3 regions of the Streptomyces kryoterrae genome follow, and region 2 is predicted to be linked to each of the others. Evidence: riboswitches for the same ligand, from Rfam matches in the RefSeq annotation. Region 2 holds a riboswitch; each other region holds the start of a gene.

Region 1 (5,118 bases), 3.9 Mb from region 2:
GCGCCAAGGCTCCCAACGCCCACCTCGCGGGCTGACGATCAAACGTGGTGATCGGCGTCCCGCGGATGGCGTATAGTTGCATTCAACGGCGCGGGGTGGAGCAGCTCGGTAGCTCGCTGGGCTCATAACCCAGAGGTCGCAGGTTCAAATCCTGTCCCCGCTACTAAAGGCCCAGGGCCGGAAACCAGGAAACTGGTTTCCGGCCCTGAGTCGTTTCCTCGGGGCGTTTCCCCGAGTCGTTTCTTAGCCCGGTCGGTCCACCTGGCTCGCCCGCCGCACCCGCCCCCGGAAACCTGGTCGGGACGGACAGGCCGTGGTGAGCCGGCGGGAGACGAGACGCGTGGGACGGTCGGGGCACTTCCTGGACCCGGCAGCGGGCGAGCCGGAAGAAAAGGCCATCTCCCGGGTGCGGACCCTCGTCCGTGTCCTGCCCGCACTCCTGATCCTCACCGGGATCGTCTACGACTACGCGACCCCGCGTCACCTCACCGCCATCCCCTTCTTCACGGCCGCTCCGCTCATCGCCGCCCCGCTCTCCTCCCTGCGCACCACGGTGGTCACCGGCGCCGCGGCACTCTTCGCCGAGTACGTCGTCCACCTCCGCTTCGGGTTCAGCGCGGACGCCGACTCGATCACCGAGACGGTCACCGTGGCCACGGTCGCCGTCCTGGCCGCCGTCATCAACCGGATGGTGCGCCGGGGCGACCGGCGCCTCGCCTCGGCCCGCGAGATCGCCGAGGCCGTGCAGCGCGCCGTACTGCCCGAACCGGAGGCACGCATCGGCGGGTTCGAGATCGCGGCCCGGTACGAGGCCGCCCACGAGGGCGCCTTCATCGGCGGCGACCTGTATGCCGTGCAGGACACCACGTACGGCGTACGGGTCGTCCTCGGGGACGTGCGGGGCAAGGGGATGGGGGCGGTGGCGGCGGTCGCCGTCGTCATCGGGGCGTTCCGGGAGGCCGCCGAACAGGAAGCGACCCTGGAGGCCGTCGCCCAGCGGCTGGAACGGGCCCTCGCCCGCGAGGGCGCCCGGCGCGACGGGCTGGAGGCCGCCGAGGGTTTCACCACCGCCGTCCTCGCCGAACTCCCGCACGGCGACGGGATCGTACGCATCCTCAACCGCGGCCACCCCCCGCCCCTGCTCCTCGCCGCCGACGGCACCCTGCGCATCCTCGACCCGTCCGCGCCCGCGCTGCCGCTCGGCATGGGCGACCTCGGCACCTGGCCCGACCGCACCGAGGAGACCCCCTTCCCCGGCGGCGCGACGCTGCTCCTGCACACCGACGGGCTCTCCGAGGCCCGCGACGAGCACGGCACCTTCTTCGACCCGGCCGACCGCCTCACGGGCCGCGTCTTCCGCGCCCCGGCCACCCTGCTCGCCACCCTCGCGGACGAGGTGCGCCGGCACTCGGGTGGCGGGACGACGGACGACATGGCGCTGCTCGCCGTACGACGGCCGTGAGGCCGGTTCTCATCGGTTGTCACCGAAGGTGAGCGAACGCTCTCTCTCCGCCTCTCTCCGCGCAAGATCTGACACACAGTCAATACTCAGGAGTCACTTGCGTCATGGTCAACTCGCCCGATTTTCACCGGTGGTGACCCAGAAAGTCCTCAGGAAAAGGATTAATGATCAACGGGAACAGCTTGGAATCAGGTGGCCAGGTCTATTAACGTTCGATAACGCAGCGCGGTAGTCCCAGCCGACACAAGAGTCGGCTCCGTGCGCACGTGCCTAATCCCGCAAGGGAACCGGGGAACCACCACCTTGGGGTGAATCGCTCGTCCGCCTCCGTGGCAACACGGCAGGTATACGCGCGTAGGAGACCTTCCTGCTCCGAACCCGTCAGCTAACCCGGTAGGCGAGAAGGAAGGAAAGGAGCACGCCCACGTGGCGTCAAACCCGGCTGCCCCAGAGGCCCCGTTCGTGCCGAGTCAGCGCAGCAGCGAGACCGAGGCGGGCAAGATCCCGACCTTCGGCCTCGGCGGTCGGCGCACCGACGAGGGCCCCTGGGAGGAGTGGAATCCCACCGCGGACTCCACCCGACCCGTTCGCGGCCGGCACCGCGTCGGCAAGCAGCGCGGCGGAGGACTCGCCCGCAGCTCCACCGTTCTCGGCGTCGGCGTCATAGCCGCTGTCGGCGGGGCCGGCATGGCCACCGCGCAGACCGGCAAGCCGCCGGTCTCCATCTCCATCCCCGACCTGCCCTCGGTCGGCTCGCCCTTCACGCACGACGACTCGGACGACGAGCCCAAGGGCTCCGCCACCGCGCTCAGCAGCGTCGGCGTCACCTCCGAGGAGACCCAGCAGGGCACCAGCGACGCCGGCGAGGCCCTGCGCGCCCGCATCATCCTCCAGGCCGAGCAGCAGAAGGACCAGGCCGAGGCCAAGGTCCAGCAGGCCGCCCAGGACACCGCCGCGAAGAAGGCCGCCGCCGAGGCCGCCAAGGTGAAGCGGGAGGCCGCCGCGAAGGTCGCCGCCGAGAAGAAGAAGGTGGCCGAAGCGGCCAGGGCGAAGCTGGAGGCCGCGCGTCTCGTCGAGCTCGCCAAGCAGTACACGCTGCCGACCTCGTCGTACACGATCACCTCGACGTTCGGCCAGGCCGGCTCGCTGTGGTCCTCCGGCTACCACACCGGTCTCGACTTCGCCTCGCCCACCGGCACGCCGATCAAGGCCATCCACAGCGGCACCATCACCGAGGCGGGCTGGAGCGGCTCCTACGGCTACCGCACCATCCTCACCCTCGACGACGGCACCGAGCTGTGGTTCGCCCACCAGTCGTCGATCAACGTCAGCGTCGGCCAGAAGGTCGCCACGGGTGACGTCATCGGCCGCGTCGGCGCCACCGGCAACGTCACCGGGGCCCACCTCCACCTGGAGGTGCACACCAGCAGCTCGGACAGTGCCGGGATCGACCCGATGGCGTGGCTGCGGAGCATGGGCCTGAACCCGTAGGAGACACCCTTCCGGTACCGGCGGTCCTGACCTCGGGGCTGCCGGTCCGGCTTTTACACGAACTTCGTGAACCCGCCGGAATCAGGTCCTCCGTGGCGCGCGTTGACGATGAGCATGACTGCACTCCGCAAGCTCGGATCATCGGACCTAGAGGTCTTCCCGCTCGCCCTCGGCGGCAACGTCTTCGGCTGGACCGCCGACGAGACGCAATCCTTCGAGGTGCTCGACGCGTACGCCGCGGCCGGCGGCAACTTCCTCGACACCGCCGACTCCTACTCGGCCTGGATCGACGGCAACAAGGGCGGCGAGTCCGAGACCATCATCGGCAACTGGCTGAAGGCGCGTGGCAACCGCGAGGACATCGTCGTCGCCACGAAGGTCAGCCAGCACCCCGACTACCCCGGCCTGTCGGGCGCCAACATCAAGGCCGCCGCCGACGCCTCCCTGAGCCGCCTCGGCACCGACCACATCGACCTCTACTTCACGCACTTCGACCAGCCCGAGGTGCCCGTCGAGGAGATCATCGGCGCCCTCGACGAACTGGTGACCGCGGGCAAGGTGCGGTACATCGCCGCCTCCAACATCTCGCCCGAGCGGCTCCAGGACTCCCTGGACTTCTCCGACCGCGAGGGCCTGGCCAAGTACGTGGCCATCCAGCCCCACTACAACCTGGTCTCCCGCGACACCTACGAGGGCCCGCGACGCGACATCGCCTCCCGTACGGGCCTCGCCGCCGTCCCGTACTACGCGCTGGCCTCCGGCTTCCTCACGGGCAAGTACCGCGCCGGTACGGCCGTCGAGAGCCCGCGTGCGGGAGGCGCCGTCCGGCACCTGGAGTCGGAGCGCGGCCGGAAGGTCCTGGCCGCGCTGGACGCCGTCGCGGCGGCACGGGGAGCGGAGGTCGCCACGGTCGCCCTGGCCTGGCTCGCCGCCCGGCCGACGGTGGCCGCCCCGATCGCGTCCGCCCGCACGGTGGACCAGCTCCCGCCGCTGCTCGCGGTCGCGGAACTGGAACTGACGGACGCGGAGATCGCGAGCCTCACGGCGGCCTCGGCGTGAGCGGCGCCTGAGGGCCGCAGGCTAGGAGCGGTACGGGTTGTAGGCCGGGTACGGGTCGTGGACGGGCCGGTTGTGGCTGGGGCTCGGAATGTGGCCGAGGCCGGGGCTGATGTTCTGGCTGTACGAGGGGTACGGCGTCGTCGGTCCGTACCCGTACCCGTACCCGTACCCCTGCCGGCCGTACGGCGGCCAGGTGACCGGCGGGACGGGAGCCGGCGCCGGTGCGATCGCGTGGGCCGCGTGGTCCAGGGCCGGGCGGGCCACCTCCCTGCGCTGCCACAGCTCGCCCAGCAGCTCCTGCTCCCGGACGACGAAGTCGGCGCCCGCCCGGCCGAGGCGCCCCCGGTGGCGCAGGAACGCGAGTGAGGTGGCGTACGCCTCGTACTGCGCCACCTGGCGCGCCGCCGGTCTGCCCAGGTGGCGGTGGGCGTACTCGCGGGCCAGACGGCGGGCGCGCATCGAGCCGAGGGCGTACGGCTCGGCCGGGGACAGCCAGCCGGCCATCGCGTACGCCGGCAGCTCGGCGCGCACGGTACGCAGTTCGCGCTGCCGGGTCCAGATGACCAGCCAGGTCAGCAGCCCGAACGCGGGGACCATGAACGCGGCGTACACCGCGAAGAACCCGTAGTCCCCGAAGGTCGACGAGCCGTTCCAGAAGGCGTGCATGCTCATCGCGAGCAGCAGCCCGGACAGCGGGAGCAGGACCTGGCGGACGTGCTGGCGCTCGCCCGACAGCGCGGAGATCCCGAAACCGATGCCGGTGAGGACCGTGAACAGGGGGTGTGCGAACGGCGACATGACGATCCGCACGAAGAAGGTCGCCGCGGTGACCGAGGCGATACCGCTTTCCCCGGTGAGCTGGTCGGTGCCGAAGGCGGTGCCGAGATAGAGGATGTTCTCCGTGAAGGCGAACCCGGTGGCGGTGACCCCGGCGATGACGACGCCGTCGACGATCCCGGTGAAGTCGCGTCGCCGGAAGAGATAGATGAGCAGTACGGCGGCCGCCTTGGCGGACTCCTCGACGACCGGCGCTATGACCGTGGCCCCGAGGGTGTCCGCGCCGGACGGGTCGGCGGTGGCCGTCGCTATCCATCTGGTCGCGAAGC
Region 2 (5,118 bases):
GGTAGGTGGGCGGCAGTACGCCACGGTAGGCGTGCCACCAGCCGTGCTGACCGCCGTCCTCGCCGCCCGCCAGCACGAGCAGCAGCTCGCGCGACTCGCCGTCCGGGACCTCGTAGGCGTCCAGGAGTAACCGGACGTCCGCCGGTTTCACCCCGCTCGCGCCTGTCTCGATCCGGCTCACCTTCGACTGGTGCCAGCCCACCAGACGGGCCGCCTCACCGCTCGTGAGACCGGCGCTGGCGCGCAACGCGCGCAGTTCGGCACCCAGTTTTCGGCGGCGCACCGCGGGACCGTACTGCATGGGCCACTCCTTACTCCTAATGAGCCGCCGAAATACGCTCTGGGGTCGCAGAGTTCACCGCTTCGAGCGACAGATATATGCATATCTTGGTGGATCGCACCCCGTGACCGGCGCGGGAATGGCAGTCTGGCGCGAAGCACCAGTCCGGGACCGTACTCGAACCAGCCGCTCCGTGTCGGGCCGCGGTCCTGTGGGAAAGGGACGACGTCGCCATGGCAGACCACCTGGAAGCATCCGTCACTCTGCCGAGCGATCCCGCCTCGGTCTCCGCCGCCCGCGCGTATGTGACCAACGTGCTGGCGGAATGGGGCTTGTCGGGTGACACCGAAGCCGCCGACAGCATCCGTCTGATCGTCTCGGAACTCGCCACCAACGCCGTACAGCACACCTTCGGGTTGTCACCCACCTTCACGGTGGACGTCGCCCTCGACCGTGACGAACACCTGCGCATCGGAGTGACCGACAGTCACCCGCGCTTTCCCAAACGCCTGCCCGCCGCCGTGCAGCAGGACAACGGCCGAGGGATGGTCATCATCCGCTGGCTGACCGCGGAGTCGGGCGGCAGACTGCGCGTCCACCCCACCCGCGAGGGCGGCAAGACGGTGTCGATCGAACTCCCGTGGACGGTCCCGGCCAGGCCCCCGGTGACGGCGCTCGGCCAGCAGGAGCCGTAACGGTTCGCCCCTGTGCCAGGCTGCCGCTGCCGTGCGCGCGGCCGAACGCGCCCCGCAGCAGGGCTGGTGAGTTCGAGCTTCTCGGCAGGCGGGACAAGCTGCGGATGTGCTGACCCGTGCCCGTGCCCCGTGGCCCCGTGGCCCCGTGTCATCGAACCCTGAGCGTTGCCGGCGAAGTGTGAGTGAGGGGGTTGCCGGGAGCCTCCGGCCAAAAAAGGCTGATCTGGTCTGACCGCTCGCGGCACCACGTACCCGACGCCGTGTCGGTGCTGGTCGTGCTGCTGCCGACGCGTTCCCGGGTGCGGCAGGCGGTTGAGCGGTCGCCGTTGGACAGATGCCCGAGTGCGGCGAGGAAGTCGCGGAAGGCCCGGTCGGTGCGGGGGGTGTCGCGGTGGCGTCGAGGTCCATGCGGTTCGGGGTGGTGGCGGCGACGGGGCCGCCGAAACTGCGGCTACCCCGGGTGGTCTGCCGAGAGGCGGGTGGGTCGGCCCAGAGCTGAGCGCGACCGGCGGCAGCCGGTACGGCAGCAGGGCCCGGACCGCGCGTCGCGGTCCGGGCCCTGCCTCGTGCGGTGCCGCCCTGCGGCGGCGGTACGTCAGCTCTGTGCGGTGTCGTCGCCCGTCTGCCCGGCGCCCTCGGCTGCGCCTGTCTTCTCGCGCATCTTGCGCACCAGCTCCGCCTTCTGGTCGGCCGCACCCTGGCGGTCGAGGTTGCGGTGCGGACCGTTGTTCTGCCGTTCGGCGCGGGACAGCTTCTTGCGCTTGCCACCGCCCATGCCCACGGGGTTGTTGATGTTCTTGCTCACGGTCACGGGTTCTCCCGGTTTTGATGTGAAGAGATCTACGGATTCATCGGTGGGGGACGGGCGGCGACATCGAAGGACGTCAGCAGGGGCCCATCACGCTCTCACTCGTAGATCGGCGCCTGGAAGAACATGACAAAGACGTTACCCGGTTCCGTCGGCACCGCACACCAACCCTTTCGCCGCCCGGCGCCGGCCGGGCCTTCGACCAGCGCCCGGGCTCAGCCGTCTCCCTCCGGGGATCTCAGCACCCGCCGGTGGTCGCCGCCGCCCGGAGTAGGCCCAGACGGGCGTTACTGGGCCAGGCCGACTCCTTGAAGTCGTTCGGCCAAGAGAGTCCGAGATCGATCCGCTCACGGAAAGCGGGCACTCTCAGTTCCGCCCATCGGAGTGCCGCTCCCAGACGCTCCTGGCCCGGTTCAGTTCGGCGAGCCGCCGCCGGCCCAGTCTCCCCGGTCAGGAAGCAGGACCGGTCCTCTCCCGGCAGGCCGGGGTCGCGTACGCCTTGGGGATCACCGGCGGGCTGCTTCCGCGCACCGCGCTGGCCGTCGCCGGTGTGGCCGCCGTACTCACGGCGGTGCCCGCGCTCTTCCGCGCTGCAACTCCTTGGCCGGGCTTACGTGTTGTGCCTCGGGGCGCGGACGCTGTGGTCGCTCCGAGAGCCCGGGGCGGCGGTGGCCGACCAGGCGCGGACCGCCATGCGTTCGTGGCGGCAGGGCTTCGTCACCAGCGCGCTCAATCCGGAGGCGCCCATCACGTTCCTGAGTCTGCTGCCGCAGTTCGTGCCGGCGGACGGTCCCGCGCTGACCCGGACGCTGTTGCTCGTGCTCGCGCTGATCATCGTGGCGCTGGCCCCGATGGGGTTTCCGGCGGTGGCGCTCCTGGCGCCGGGCTGCAAGGCGGCTGACGGGCGTCGACGCGGAGCGTCGGCAACCGACGACGACGCGGCAGACCGGCGTGTGACACCCCGTGTCTGCGGCATGATCCGCCGGACAGGCCCTTGGCCCGTCATCGTGGTGCCGGTGACCGTCTCGACGCCTGATCCGCCGGACAGACCCTTGCGCGCTGCTCCTGCTGGAGCCACTGCTGTCGCTTCTGCCGCTGTGAGACGGGTCCCGGGCCGGGACGGCGGCTTGGCTACGGCCGCCGTCCCGCCCCGGGGAGGTCAGCTGACCCGGCCGTACCAGACGCTCTTCGTCCAGATCTTCTGGAGCTTCACGACTTCCCCGGTCTTCGGGGAGTGCCAGATCTTTCCCTTTCCGGCGTAGATGCCCACGTGGTAGACGTTCGAGCCCGAGTGGAAGAAGACCAGGTCTCCGCCCCGACGGCTCTTGGCGGCTATGTGCTTGGTCTTGTTGTACTGAGCCGCCGCCGTACGAGGCAGGGACTTGCCCGCCTTCTTGAACGAATACTGCGTGAGACCGGAGCAGTCGAACCTCTTCGGTCCCGCGGCGCCGTACTTGTACGGCGAGCCCTTCTTGGAGGCCGCGATCTGAAGTGCCTTCGTCGACGGTGCGATCGCCGCGGCTTCGGTTGCGATGCCGGGGATCACCAGGGTGCCGCCGACGGCGGCGAGGGTGAGAGCCGAGGCCGTACCGGCACGGGTCATCAGCGACGGGACACGATTGAGCGCAGACATGCGTAACCCTTCGTCAGCCGCCTGTGAAGGATGACCTGTCGGATTCGGGCTGGCGAAGTTGCCCGGCCGCTGACGCGGCTTCACCCCAAGGGCTGCTCGGCCCGGTCATGGCGTGACCGTTCCGGCGACCCGTCGTGCCTGGGTCCTCCACTCCTGCCGGTGCACATCTGTCGACCGGTCATCCGGGCGGCGGCAGGACTCGGCGTCCGCCCGGATCGCCCCGCCTCTTGTGGCGGGGGCTTGTCGTCAGGAAGGGATCTTGGCTCATGGAAGTAGGAAAATCCCAATGGAATCGGGGCTTTGTGGCGTTACTCACCGCTGGCCCATTCGGGTGGACACCCGTACCCCCGGACGACTTTCGAAGGGGGCGCGCACCCTCGGACCAGCGCTTGAGCGGTCTCGTTTCGGTTACGAACTACGCCCGTCGCGCAAGCCGAACGGGTTGATCGAGGGAGCCGCGACTACTCCAAACGGGGGATGCTGTGCAGTCACTTCCCGCCCCGTTCCGGACGGTCGGGCGCCGAGACGCTTCGGCTCGCCCGGCGCGGCTCCGTCGACCGGGTGGGTCAACTGGCGGGCTCACGCGGAACGGTGACACGCGCCGTGCGGCGCTCCCCGTCGAGGACACGCAGCGCACGCGCCAGCGTAGGGGCGTGCACCTCGGCCTCGCCCCGCTGATGCATCAACTCCAGCGCGTCCCGCAACGCCACCGCCTTAACGACCAGCGCCTGCGCGGCCCGCAGGCCGCGGTACGTGTCGCCGTGGTAGGCCGGGTTGATGCGGCCGAGCAGATCGGCCACTTCGAGGTAACGGTCGATCAACTCGCCCTCCGCGCGCGTCAGTGCGGGCAGCGGAGGCAGTTCGGGCGGAAGCATCGGCGGCTCACCTCGTGCCGGGGGCGGGGGGCGAGGACTTGCGGCTGGGCACGATCCGGTCCACCAGGCCGTATTCCAGGGCGGCTTGGGCATCGAAAATCTTGTCCCGCTCGATGTCCGCGGCGACCTGTTCCGGGCTCTGTCCGGTGTGCCGTACGAGCAGTTCCTCCAGCAGGTTACGGACCCGGCCCAACTCCCGGGCCTGAATCGCGAGATCGCTGGCCTGTCCATGGATCGGCTCGGACAGCGAGGGCTGGTGGATCAGCACCCGAGCCCCCGGCAGCGCGCTGCGCTTGCCCGGCGTGCCCGCGGCCAGCAGCACGGCCGCAGCGGAGGCCGCCTGCCCCAGGCAGATCGTCTCCACCTCGCAGGTGACGAACTGCATCGTGTCGTAGATCGCCGTCATCGCGCTGAACGAGCCCCCAGGGGAGTTGATGTAGAGCGAGATGTCCCGGTCGGGCGCCAGATATTCGAGATGCATGAACTGGGCCATCACGTCGTTCGCCGAGGTGTCGTCGACCGGCGTCCCGAGAAAGACGATCCGTTCCTCCAGGAGCTTCGAGTACGGGTCCAGTGTCCGGCTCCCGGCGCTGGTGCGTTCGGTGAACTCGGGCAGCACGTAACGGGCTGACGGGTCGTCGCTGTCCTTCATGGCGCGCGCCTCCTCGGTGGCTTCCGTAAAAAATGTACAGGACGTACAGAGTCTGGCGCGAGGACTCCGTGAGGTGCTCGCTGACAGCGAAAACCCCGGGGAGCACGCCGCGCCACGGGGTTTACGGTCCAGTCCGCGGGTGTGGGGGTCAGATGAGCGGGGCCTCGTCCGGTCT
Region 3 (5,118 bases), 6.3 Mb from region 2:
TGGATTCGAGGTACATGAGGACGACGTCGGTGTCCGGGTCGTCGTACCAGTACTGGAGTACGTCGTTGCCGGACACGTCGGCCCGGTTGCCGGACGAGACGAAGGTCGACACGCCGGTGACCCCGGTGACGCCTCCCCCGCGCCGGTCCAGTCGGGACAGCAGCGCGATCCCGATGGCCCCGGACTGCGCGAACAGCCCGATCCGCCCGGGCCTCGGCATCTCGGGAGCGAGCGACGCGTTCAGCCGGACGTCCTTCGACGTGTTGATGACGCCGAACGCGTTGGGGCCGATGATGCGCATCCCGTACGTGCGCGCGTGACCTACGAGTTCGCGCTGCCGCTCCCGGCCCTCGGGGCCGCTCTCGGCGTACCCGGCGGAGACCACGACGAGTCCCTGCACGCCGTGCTCCCCGCACTCGGCGACGACATCGGGGACGTTCTCGGCCGGGACGGCGACGACCGCGAGGTCGACGGGGCCCCCGATGTCGCCCACCGATCGGTGGGCCGGTACTCCGTCGATGTCCTTCTGCTCTTCCGGGAAGGCTCTGTTGACCGCGTACAGGTCACCGGTGAAACCGGCGTCCCTGATGTGGTCGAGGACGCTGCGGCCGACCCCGCCGGGGGCGCGGCCGACGCCGATGACGGCCACGGCGCCCGGGACGAGCAGCCGCCGTACGGAGCGCGCCTCGGCCCGCTGCTCCCGCGCGCGCTGGACGGCGAGTGAGCGGTCGGTGGGCTCCAGGTCGAACTCCAGGCGTACGACGCCGTCCTCGAAGCTGCGCTTCTGGGTGTACCCGGCGTCCGTGAACACCTTGATCATCTTGCTGTTGGCCGGCAGCACCTCGGCGGCGAAGCGCCGGATGTCGCGCTCACGGGCGACAGCCGCGATGTGTTCGAGGAGGGCGGAGGCGACGCCCCGTCCCTGGTGCGCGTCCTGCACCAGGAAGGCGACCTCGGCCTCACTGGCGGGACCGGACGCGGGCAGTCCCTCGGCGTCGATTCGGTCGTAGCGTACGGTGGCGATGAACTCGCCGCCGACCGTGGCCGCGAGCCCCACCCGGTCCACGAAGTCGTGGTGGGTGAAGCGGTGGACGTCCTTTGCGGACAGGCGCGGATAGGGCGCGAAGAAGCGGTAGTACTTCGACTCGTCCGAAACCTGTTCGTAGAAGCTGACCAGCCGGTCGGCGTCGTCCGCCGTGATGGGCCGGACACGGGCGGTGCCGCCGTCGCGCAGCACGACGTCCGCCTCCCAGTGGGCGGGGTACTCGTGCCGGTCCGCCGAGTTCTGCATGCGCCCCAGAGTACGGCTCGCGTCCGACAACGTCGCGAGGCAGTCTGTGGGGGACCGAAGTCGGGCCCAGGCCGGGGTTCGAACGCGGTTCCGGGACGGGTTGCGGCCCGCCGCCCGGCACGCTTCACGCTATGGAACAATGGTCTAGACAACCCTGAGACAGTGAAGGGCAGCATCACATGGCTGAGCGCCGCGTCAACGTCGGCTGGGCGGAGGGCCTCCACGCCCGCCCCGCCTCCATCTTCGTCCGTGCGGCCACGGCCGCCGGCGTCCCCATGACGATCGCCAAGGCCGACGGCAACCCCGTCAACGCGGCCTCCATGCTGGCGGTTCTCGGCCTGGGCGCCCAGGGCGGCGAGGAGATCGTCCTCGCCTCCGAGGCAGAGGGCGCCGACGCCGCGCTCGACCGCCTGGCGAAACTGGTGGCCGAGGGACTCGAGGAACTTCCCGAGACGGTCTGAAAAGTCCGCCGGAGTCCTCAATTGACGGTGGCGGCGGACGCCACCGCATAAGCATCATCAGTACACGGTGAAGGGCCCGCCCGAATATCGGGCGGGCCCTTCATAATTCCCGGTCGCAGGCAGCAGAAATAATCTCCCGCGAATTCAACCCTCTTTGTATACGGCGCCCGTGTTAATGACGCAGGCCCGTCATGTTTACGGGATGTTGCGAAGTCCTCACACGATCCGGCCGGTCCCCGGCGCCCGGAAATCGAAGCCGGTGCGCACCGGTCGCACGCTCGGTGTGCAGCGCCGTGATCGCCCGCGCCCGCTCGCTGTCACCGCGCGCCACGGCGTCCACGATCGCCCCGTGTTCCGCCCATGACTCGACAGGGCTGGCCGGCGCCTCCACCGCGTACATCCAGGCGATCTTGTGCCGGAGCTGGGTGAGCGTCGAGGTCAGGGCGTGACTCCCGGAGGCCTGGGCGAGCGTCTCGTGGAACCAGCCCCCGAGGGAGCGCAGATCCTCGCTGTTCCCCCTCCTGGCCCGCTCCTGACCGAGCCTCACCAGGCCCCGCAGCACCTTGAGGTGGGCCTCGGTGCGCCGCTGGGCGGCCCGGGAGGCCCCCAGCGGCTCCAGGAGCATGCGCATCTCCAGCAGGTCGGAGGCCTCCTGCTCGGTGGGTTCCGCGACGCACGCGCCCGCGTGCCGTCGGGTCACCACGAAGCCCTCGGCCTCCAGGGTGCGCAGGGCCTCGCGGACGGGGACGCGTGAGACGCCGTACCGGCGCGCGAGCAGTTCCTCGGTGAGCCGGCTGCCGCGCTCGTAGACACCGGCGACGATGTCGTCCCGGATCGCCGTGCATACCGAGTGCGCCGGAATACGCATGTCCGACCTCCGCTTTAATCCCCGTGAAACGTCGACGATTGACGTGTGTTCAGTGACTCTATTGCAGAGAACCGGAATTTCCGACGGCAGGCCGGAATCCGTGGATATTTTTTGGACACACCGCCCTCCGAAACGCCGAAAGCCCCGGCTCGGGGAGCCGGGGCCACGACAAGTGGTGCGCAGGGTCGTCAGACGTTCACGCCGTGCGAGCGGAGGTAGGCGACGGGGTTGATGTCCGAGCCGTACTCCGGGGTCGTGCGCGCCTCGAAGTGGAGGTGCGCACCGGTGACGTTGCCGGTGGCCCCGGAGAGGCCTATCTGCTGGCCCGGGGTGACCGTCTGACCGACGGAGACATTGATGGACGACAGATGGCCGTACTGAGTGTATGTACCATCAATCATCTTGATCACAATGTTGTTGCCGTAGGACCCACCCCAGCCGGCCTCGACGACGGTGCCGGAGCCCACCGCTTGGACGGTGGTGCCGGACGCGGCATGGAAGTCGACGCCGGTGTGGCTGCCGGAGGACCAGAGGGCGCCGCCCGTCTTGTAACCCGTGGAGATGTACGAGCCGGCGATCGGGGCGACATAGCTGGTGAGGCGCTTGCGCTCGGCCGCACGGGCGGCACGGGCCTTCGCCTCGCGCGCCTCCTTGACCCGCTCCTCCGCCTCCTTCTGCGCGGCGGCCACGGCCCGCTCCTCGGCGGCGGCCTTCTCGGCGGCCTGCTCCTGGGCGGCGGCCTGCGCGTCGATCTGGACGGCGAGCGACTCGCCGATGGAGATCACCGGGGTGAGACCGGTCTGCTCGACGGCGGACTCCGCGGCGAGCGCCGGAGCGGCCAGGGAGCCGACGACGCCGGCGGTCGCGAGGGCCGCGACGCCGGCCGCGCGGACGGTCGTACGGGTGACAAGACTGGGGCGGCTGGGACGACGGTGCTTCCCGGTGGCGCGGGTGAACGCCATGTGGTGGTGGGTCCTTTCCTTCCTTCTCGCCTACCGGGTTAGCTGACGGGTTCGGAGCAGGAAGGTCTCCTACGGACACCCTCGCTGCACGCGCGGGCATCCGATTCACCCCAGGGACTGCACATGGTGGGTCCCCGGCTCCCCTGGCTCGCGCCGTACGGGGACTCGGCGATGACTGTCCGGTGCCGCGGGTGCGGCGCGGTGCATGACGGACAGCCGGACAGACGCTAAGCGGGACGTCTTTCAATCAACAAACCGATCACGGGATTTGTAGCGCATGCCACAGTGCAGACAGTCCACCTCTCCCTCAATACGGACAACTTGCGCATCAACATGGACAAAGGAGCCCCGGTGACGCTTTCGTCACCGGGGCCCCTTTCGTTACGCCGATGCCGCTACTCGGCGGGGACGACGGTCACTTCACCGATGCCGAGGGCCCGGACGGGCTCCTCGATCGTCGCCGCGTCACCGACGAGGACTGTCACCAGACGGTCCACCGGGAAGGCGTTCACGGCTGCCGCGGTGGCCTCCACGGTGCCGGTCGCGGCGAGCTGCCGGTACAGCGTCGCCTGGTAGTCGTCGGGCAGGTGCTGCTCGACCTGGTCGGCCAGCGTGCTCGCCACGGCCGCCGCGGTCTCGTACTTGAGCGGGGCGACGCCGACCAGGTTCTGCACCGCGACATCGCGTTCGGCGTCGGTGAGCCCCTCGGCCGCGAGGGTGCGCAGCACCTTCCAGAGGTCCTCCAGAGCAGGACCGGTGTTCGGGGTGTCGAAGGAGCCGCTGATGGCGAGCAGCGCGGCACCCGTGCCGTCCGGGGCCGAGCGCAGGACCTGGCCGAACGCCCGTACACCGTAGGTGTAGCCCTTCTCCTCGCGCAGGACACGGTCCAGACGGGAGGTGAGGGTGCCTCCGAGGCAGTACGTGCCGAGGACCTGGGCGGCCCAGACACGGTCGTGCCGGTCGGCGCCGATGCGGCCGATGAGCAGTTGGGTCTGCACGGCACCGGGGCGGTCCACGATGACGACCCGGCCGGTGTCGTCGGCGGTCACCGGCGGCACGGGCCGCGGCTCGGCCGACGAGCCCGTCCAGGCCCCCAGGGTGTCACCGAGCAGCGCGTCCAGGTCGATGCCGGTGAGGTCGCCGACGACCACGGCGGTGGCCGTGGCGGGCCGGACGTGCCTCTCGTAGAAGGCGCGTACGGCAGCCGCGTCGATCTTCGCGACCGTCTCCTCGGTGCCCTGGCGCGGACGGGACATCCGCGAGTCCGCCGGGAACAGCTCCTTGTACAGCTGCTTGGCGGAACGACGGGCCGGGTTGGCCGTCTCGTGCGGGATCTCGTCGAGCCGGTTGCGCACCAGCCGCTCGATCTCGCTGTCCGAGAACGCGGGCGCCCTGAGGGCGTCGGCCAGCAGACCGAGCGCCTTGGGGAGCCGCGACACGGGGACTTCGAGACTGAGGCGCACGCACGGGTGGTCGGCGTGTGCGTCGAGGGTGGCGCCGCAGCGCTCCAGCTCGGCGGCGAACTCCTCGGCGGAG

Evidence for each region. Region 2 has a riboswitch for cyclic di-AMP ahead of ACW4TU_RS39155 (C40 family peptidase). Riboswitches for the same ligand answer to the same signal wherever they lie in the genome.
Region 1: another riboswitch for cyclic di-AMP. It lies ahead of ACW4TU_RS20990 (M23 family metallopeptidase); the one in region 2 lies ahead of ACW4TU_RS39155 (C40 family peptidase).
Region 3: another riboswitch for cyclic di-AMP. It lies ahead of ACW4TU_RS10615 (M23 family metallopeptidase); the one in region 2 lies ahead of ACW4TU_RS39155 (C40 family peptidase).

What each region holds. Positions count from the first base shown of each region.
Region 1 covers NZ_CM133358.1:4,856,637-4,861,754, reverse strand. Annotated here, with positions in the region: gene ACW4TU_RS21005 (dihydrofolate reductase family protein) at 1-35, shown strand, start outside; tRNA gene ACW4TU_RS21000 (tRNA-Met) at 90-163, shown strand; gene ACW4TU_RS20995 (PP2C family protein-serine/threonine phosphatase) at 341-1,462, shown strand; cyclic di-AMP (ydaO/yuaA leader) riboswitch at 1,720-1,877, shown strand; gene ACW4TU_RS20990 (M23 family metallopeptidase) at 1,889-2,953, shown strand; gene ACW4TU_RS20985 (aldo/keto reductase) at 3,068-4,012, shown strand; gene ACW4TU_RS20980 (PrsW family intramembrane metalloprotease) at 4,034-5,118, opposite strand, start outside.
Region 2 covers NZ_CM133358.1:8,793,062-8,798,179, forward strand. Annotated here, with positions in the region: gene ACW4TU_RS39140 (helix-turn-helix domain-containing protein) at 1-301, opposite strand, end outside; gene ACW4TU_RS39145 (ATP-binding protein) at 514-975, shown strand; gene ACW4TU_RS39150 (DUF6243 family protein) at 1,571-1,786, opposite strand; gene ACW4TU_RS39155 (C40 family peptidase) at 2,943-3,416, opposite strand; cyclic di-AMP (ydaO/yuaA leader) riboswitch at 3,420-3,599, opposite strand; gene ACW4TU_RS39160 (hypothetical protein) at 3,983-4,291, opposite strand; gene ACW4TU_RS39165 (ATP-dependent Clp protease proteolytic subunit) at 4,299-4,943, opposite strand; gene ACW4TU_RS39170 (hypothetical protein) at 5,092-5,118, opposite strand, start outside.
Region 3 covers NZ_CM133358.1:2,534,495-2,539,612, forward strand. Annotated here, with positions in the region: gene ACW4TU_RS10600 (bifunctional acetate--CoA ligase family protein/GNAT family N-acetyltransferase) at 1-1,291, opposite strand, end outside; gene ACW4TU_RS10605 (HPr family phosphocarrier protein) at 1,471-1,752, shown strand; gene ACW4TU_RS10610 (GntR family transcriptional regulator) at 1,925-2,620, opposite strand; gene ACW4TU_RS10615 (M23 family metallopeptidase) at 2,809-3,582, opposite strand; cyclic di-AMP (ydaO/yuaA leader) riboswitch at 3,596-3,763, opposite strand; gene ACW4TU_RS10620 (M16 family metallopeptidase) at 3,978-5,118, opposite strand, start outside.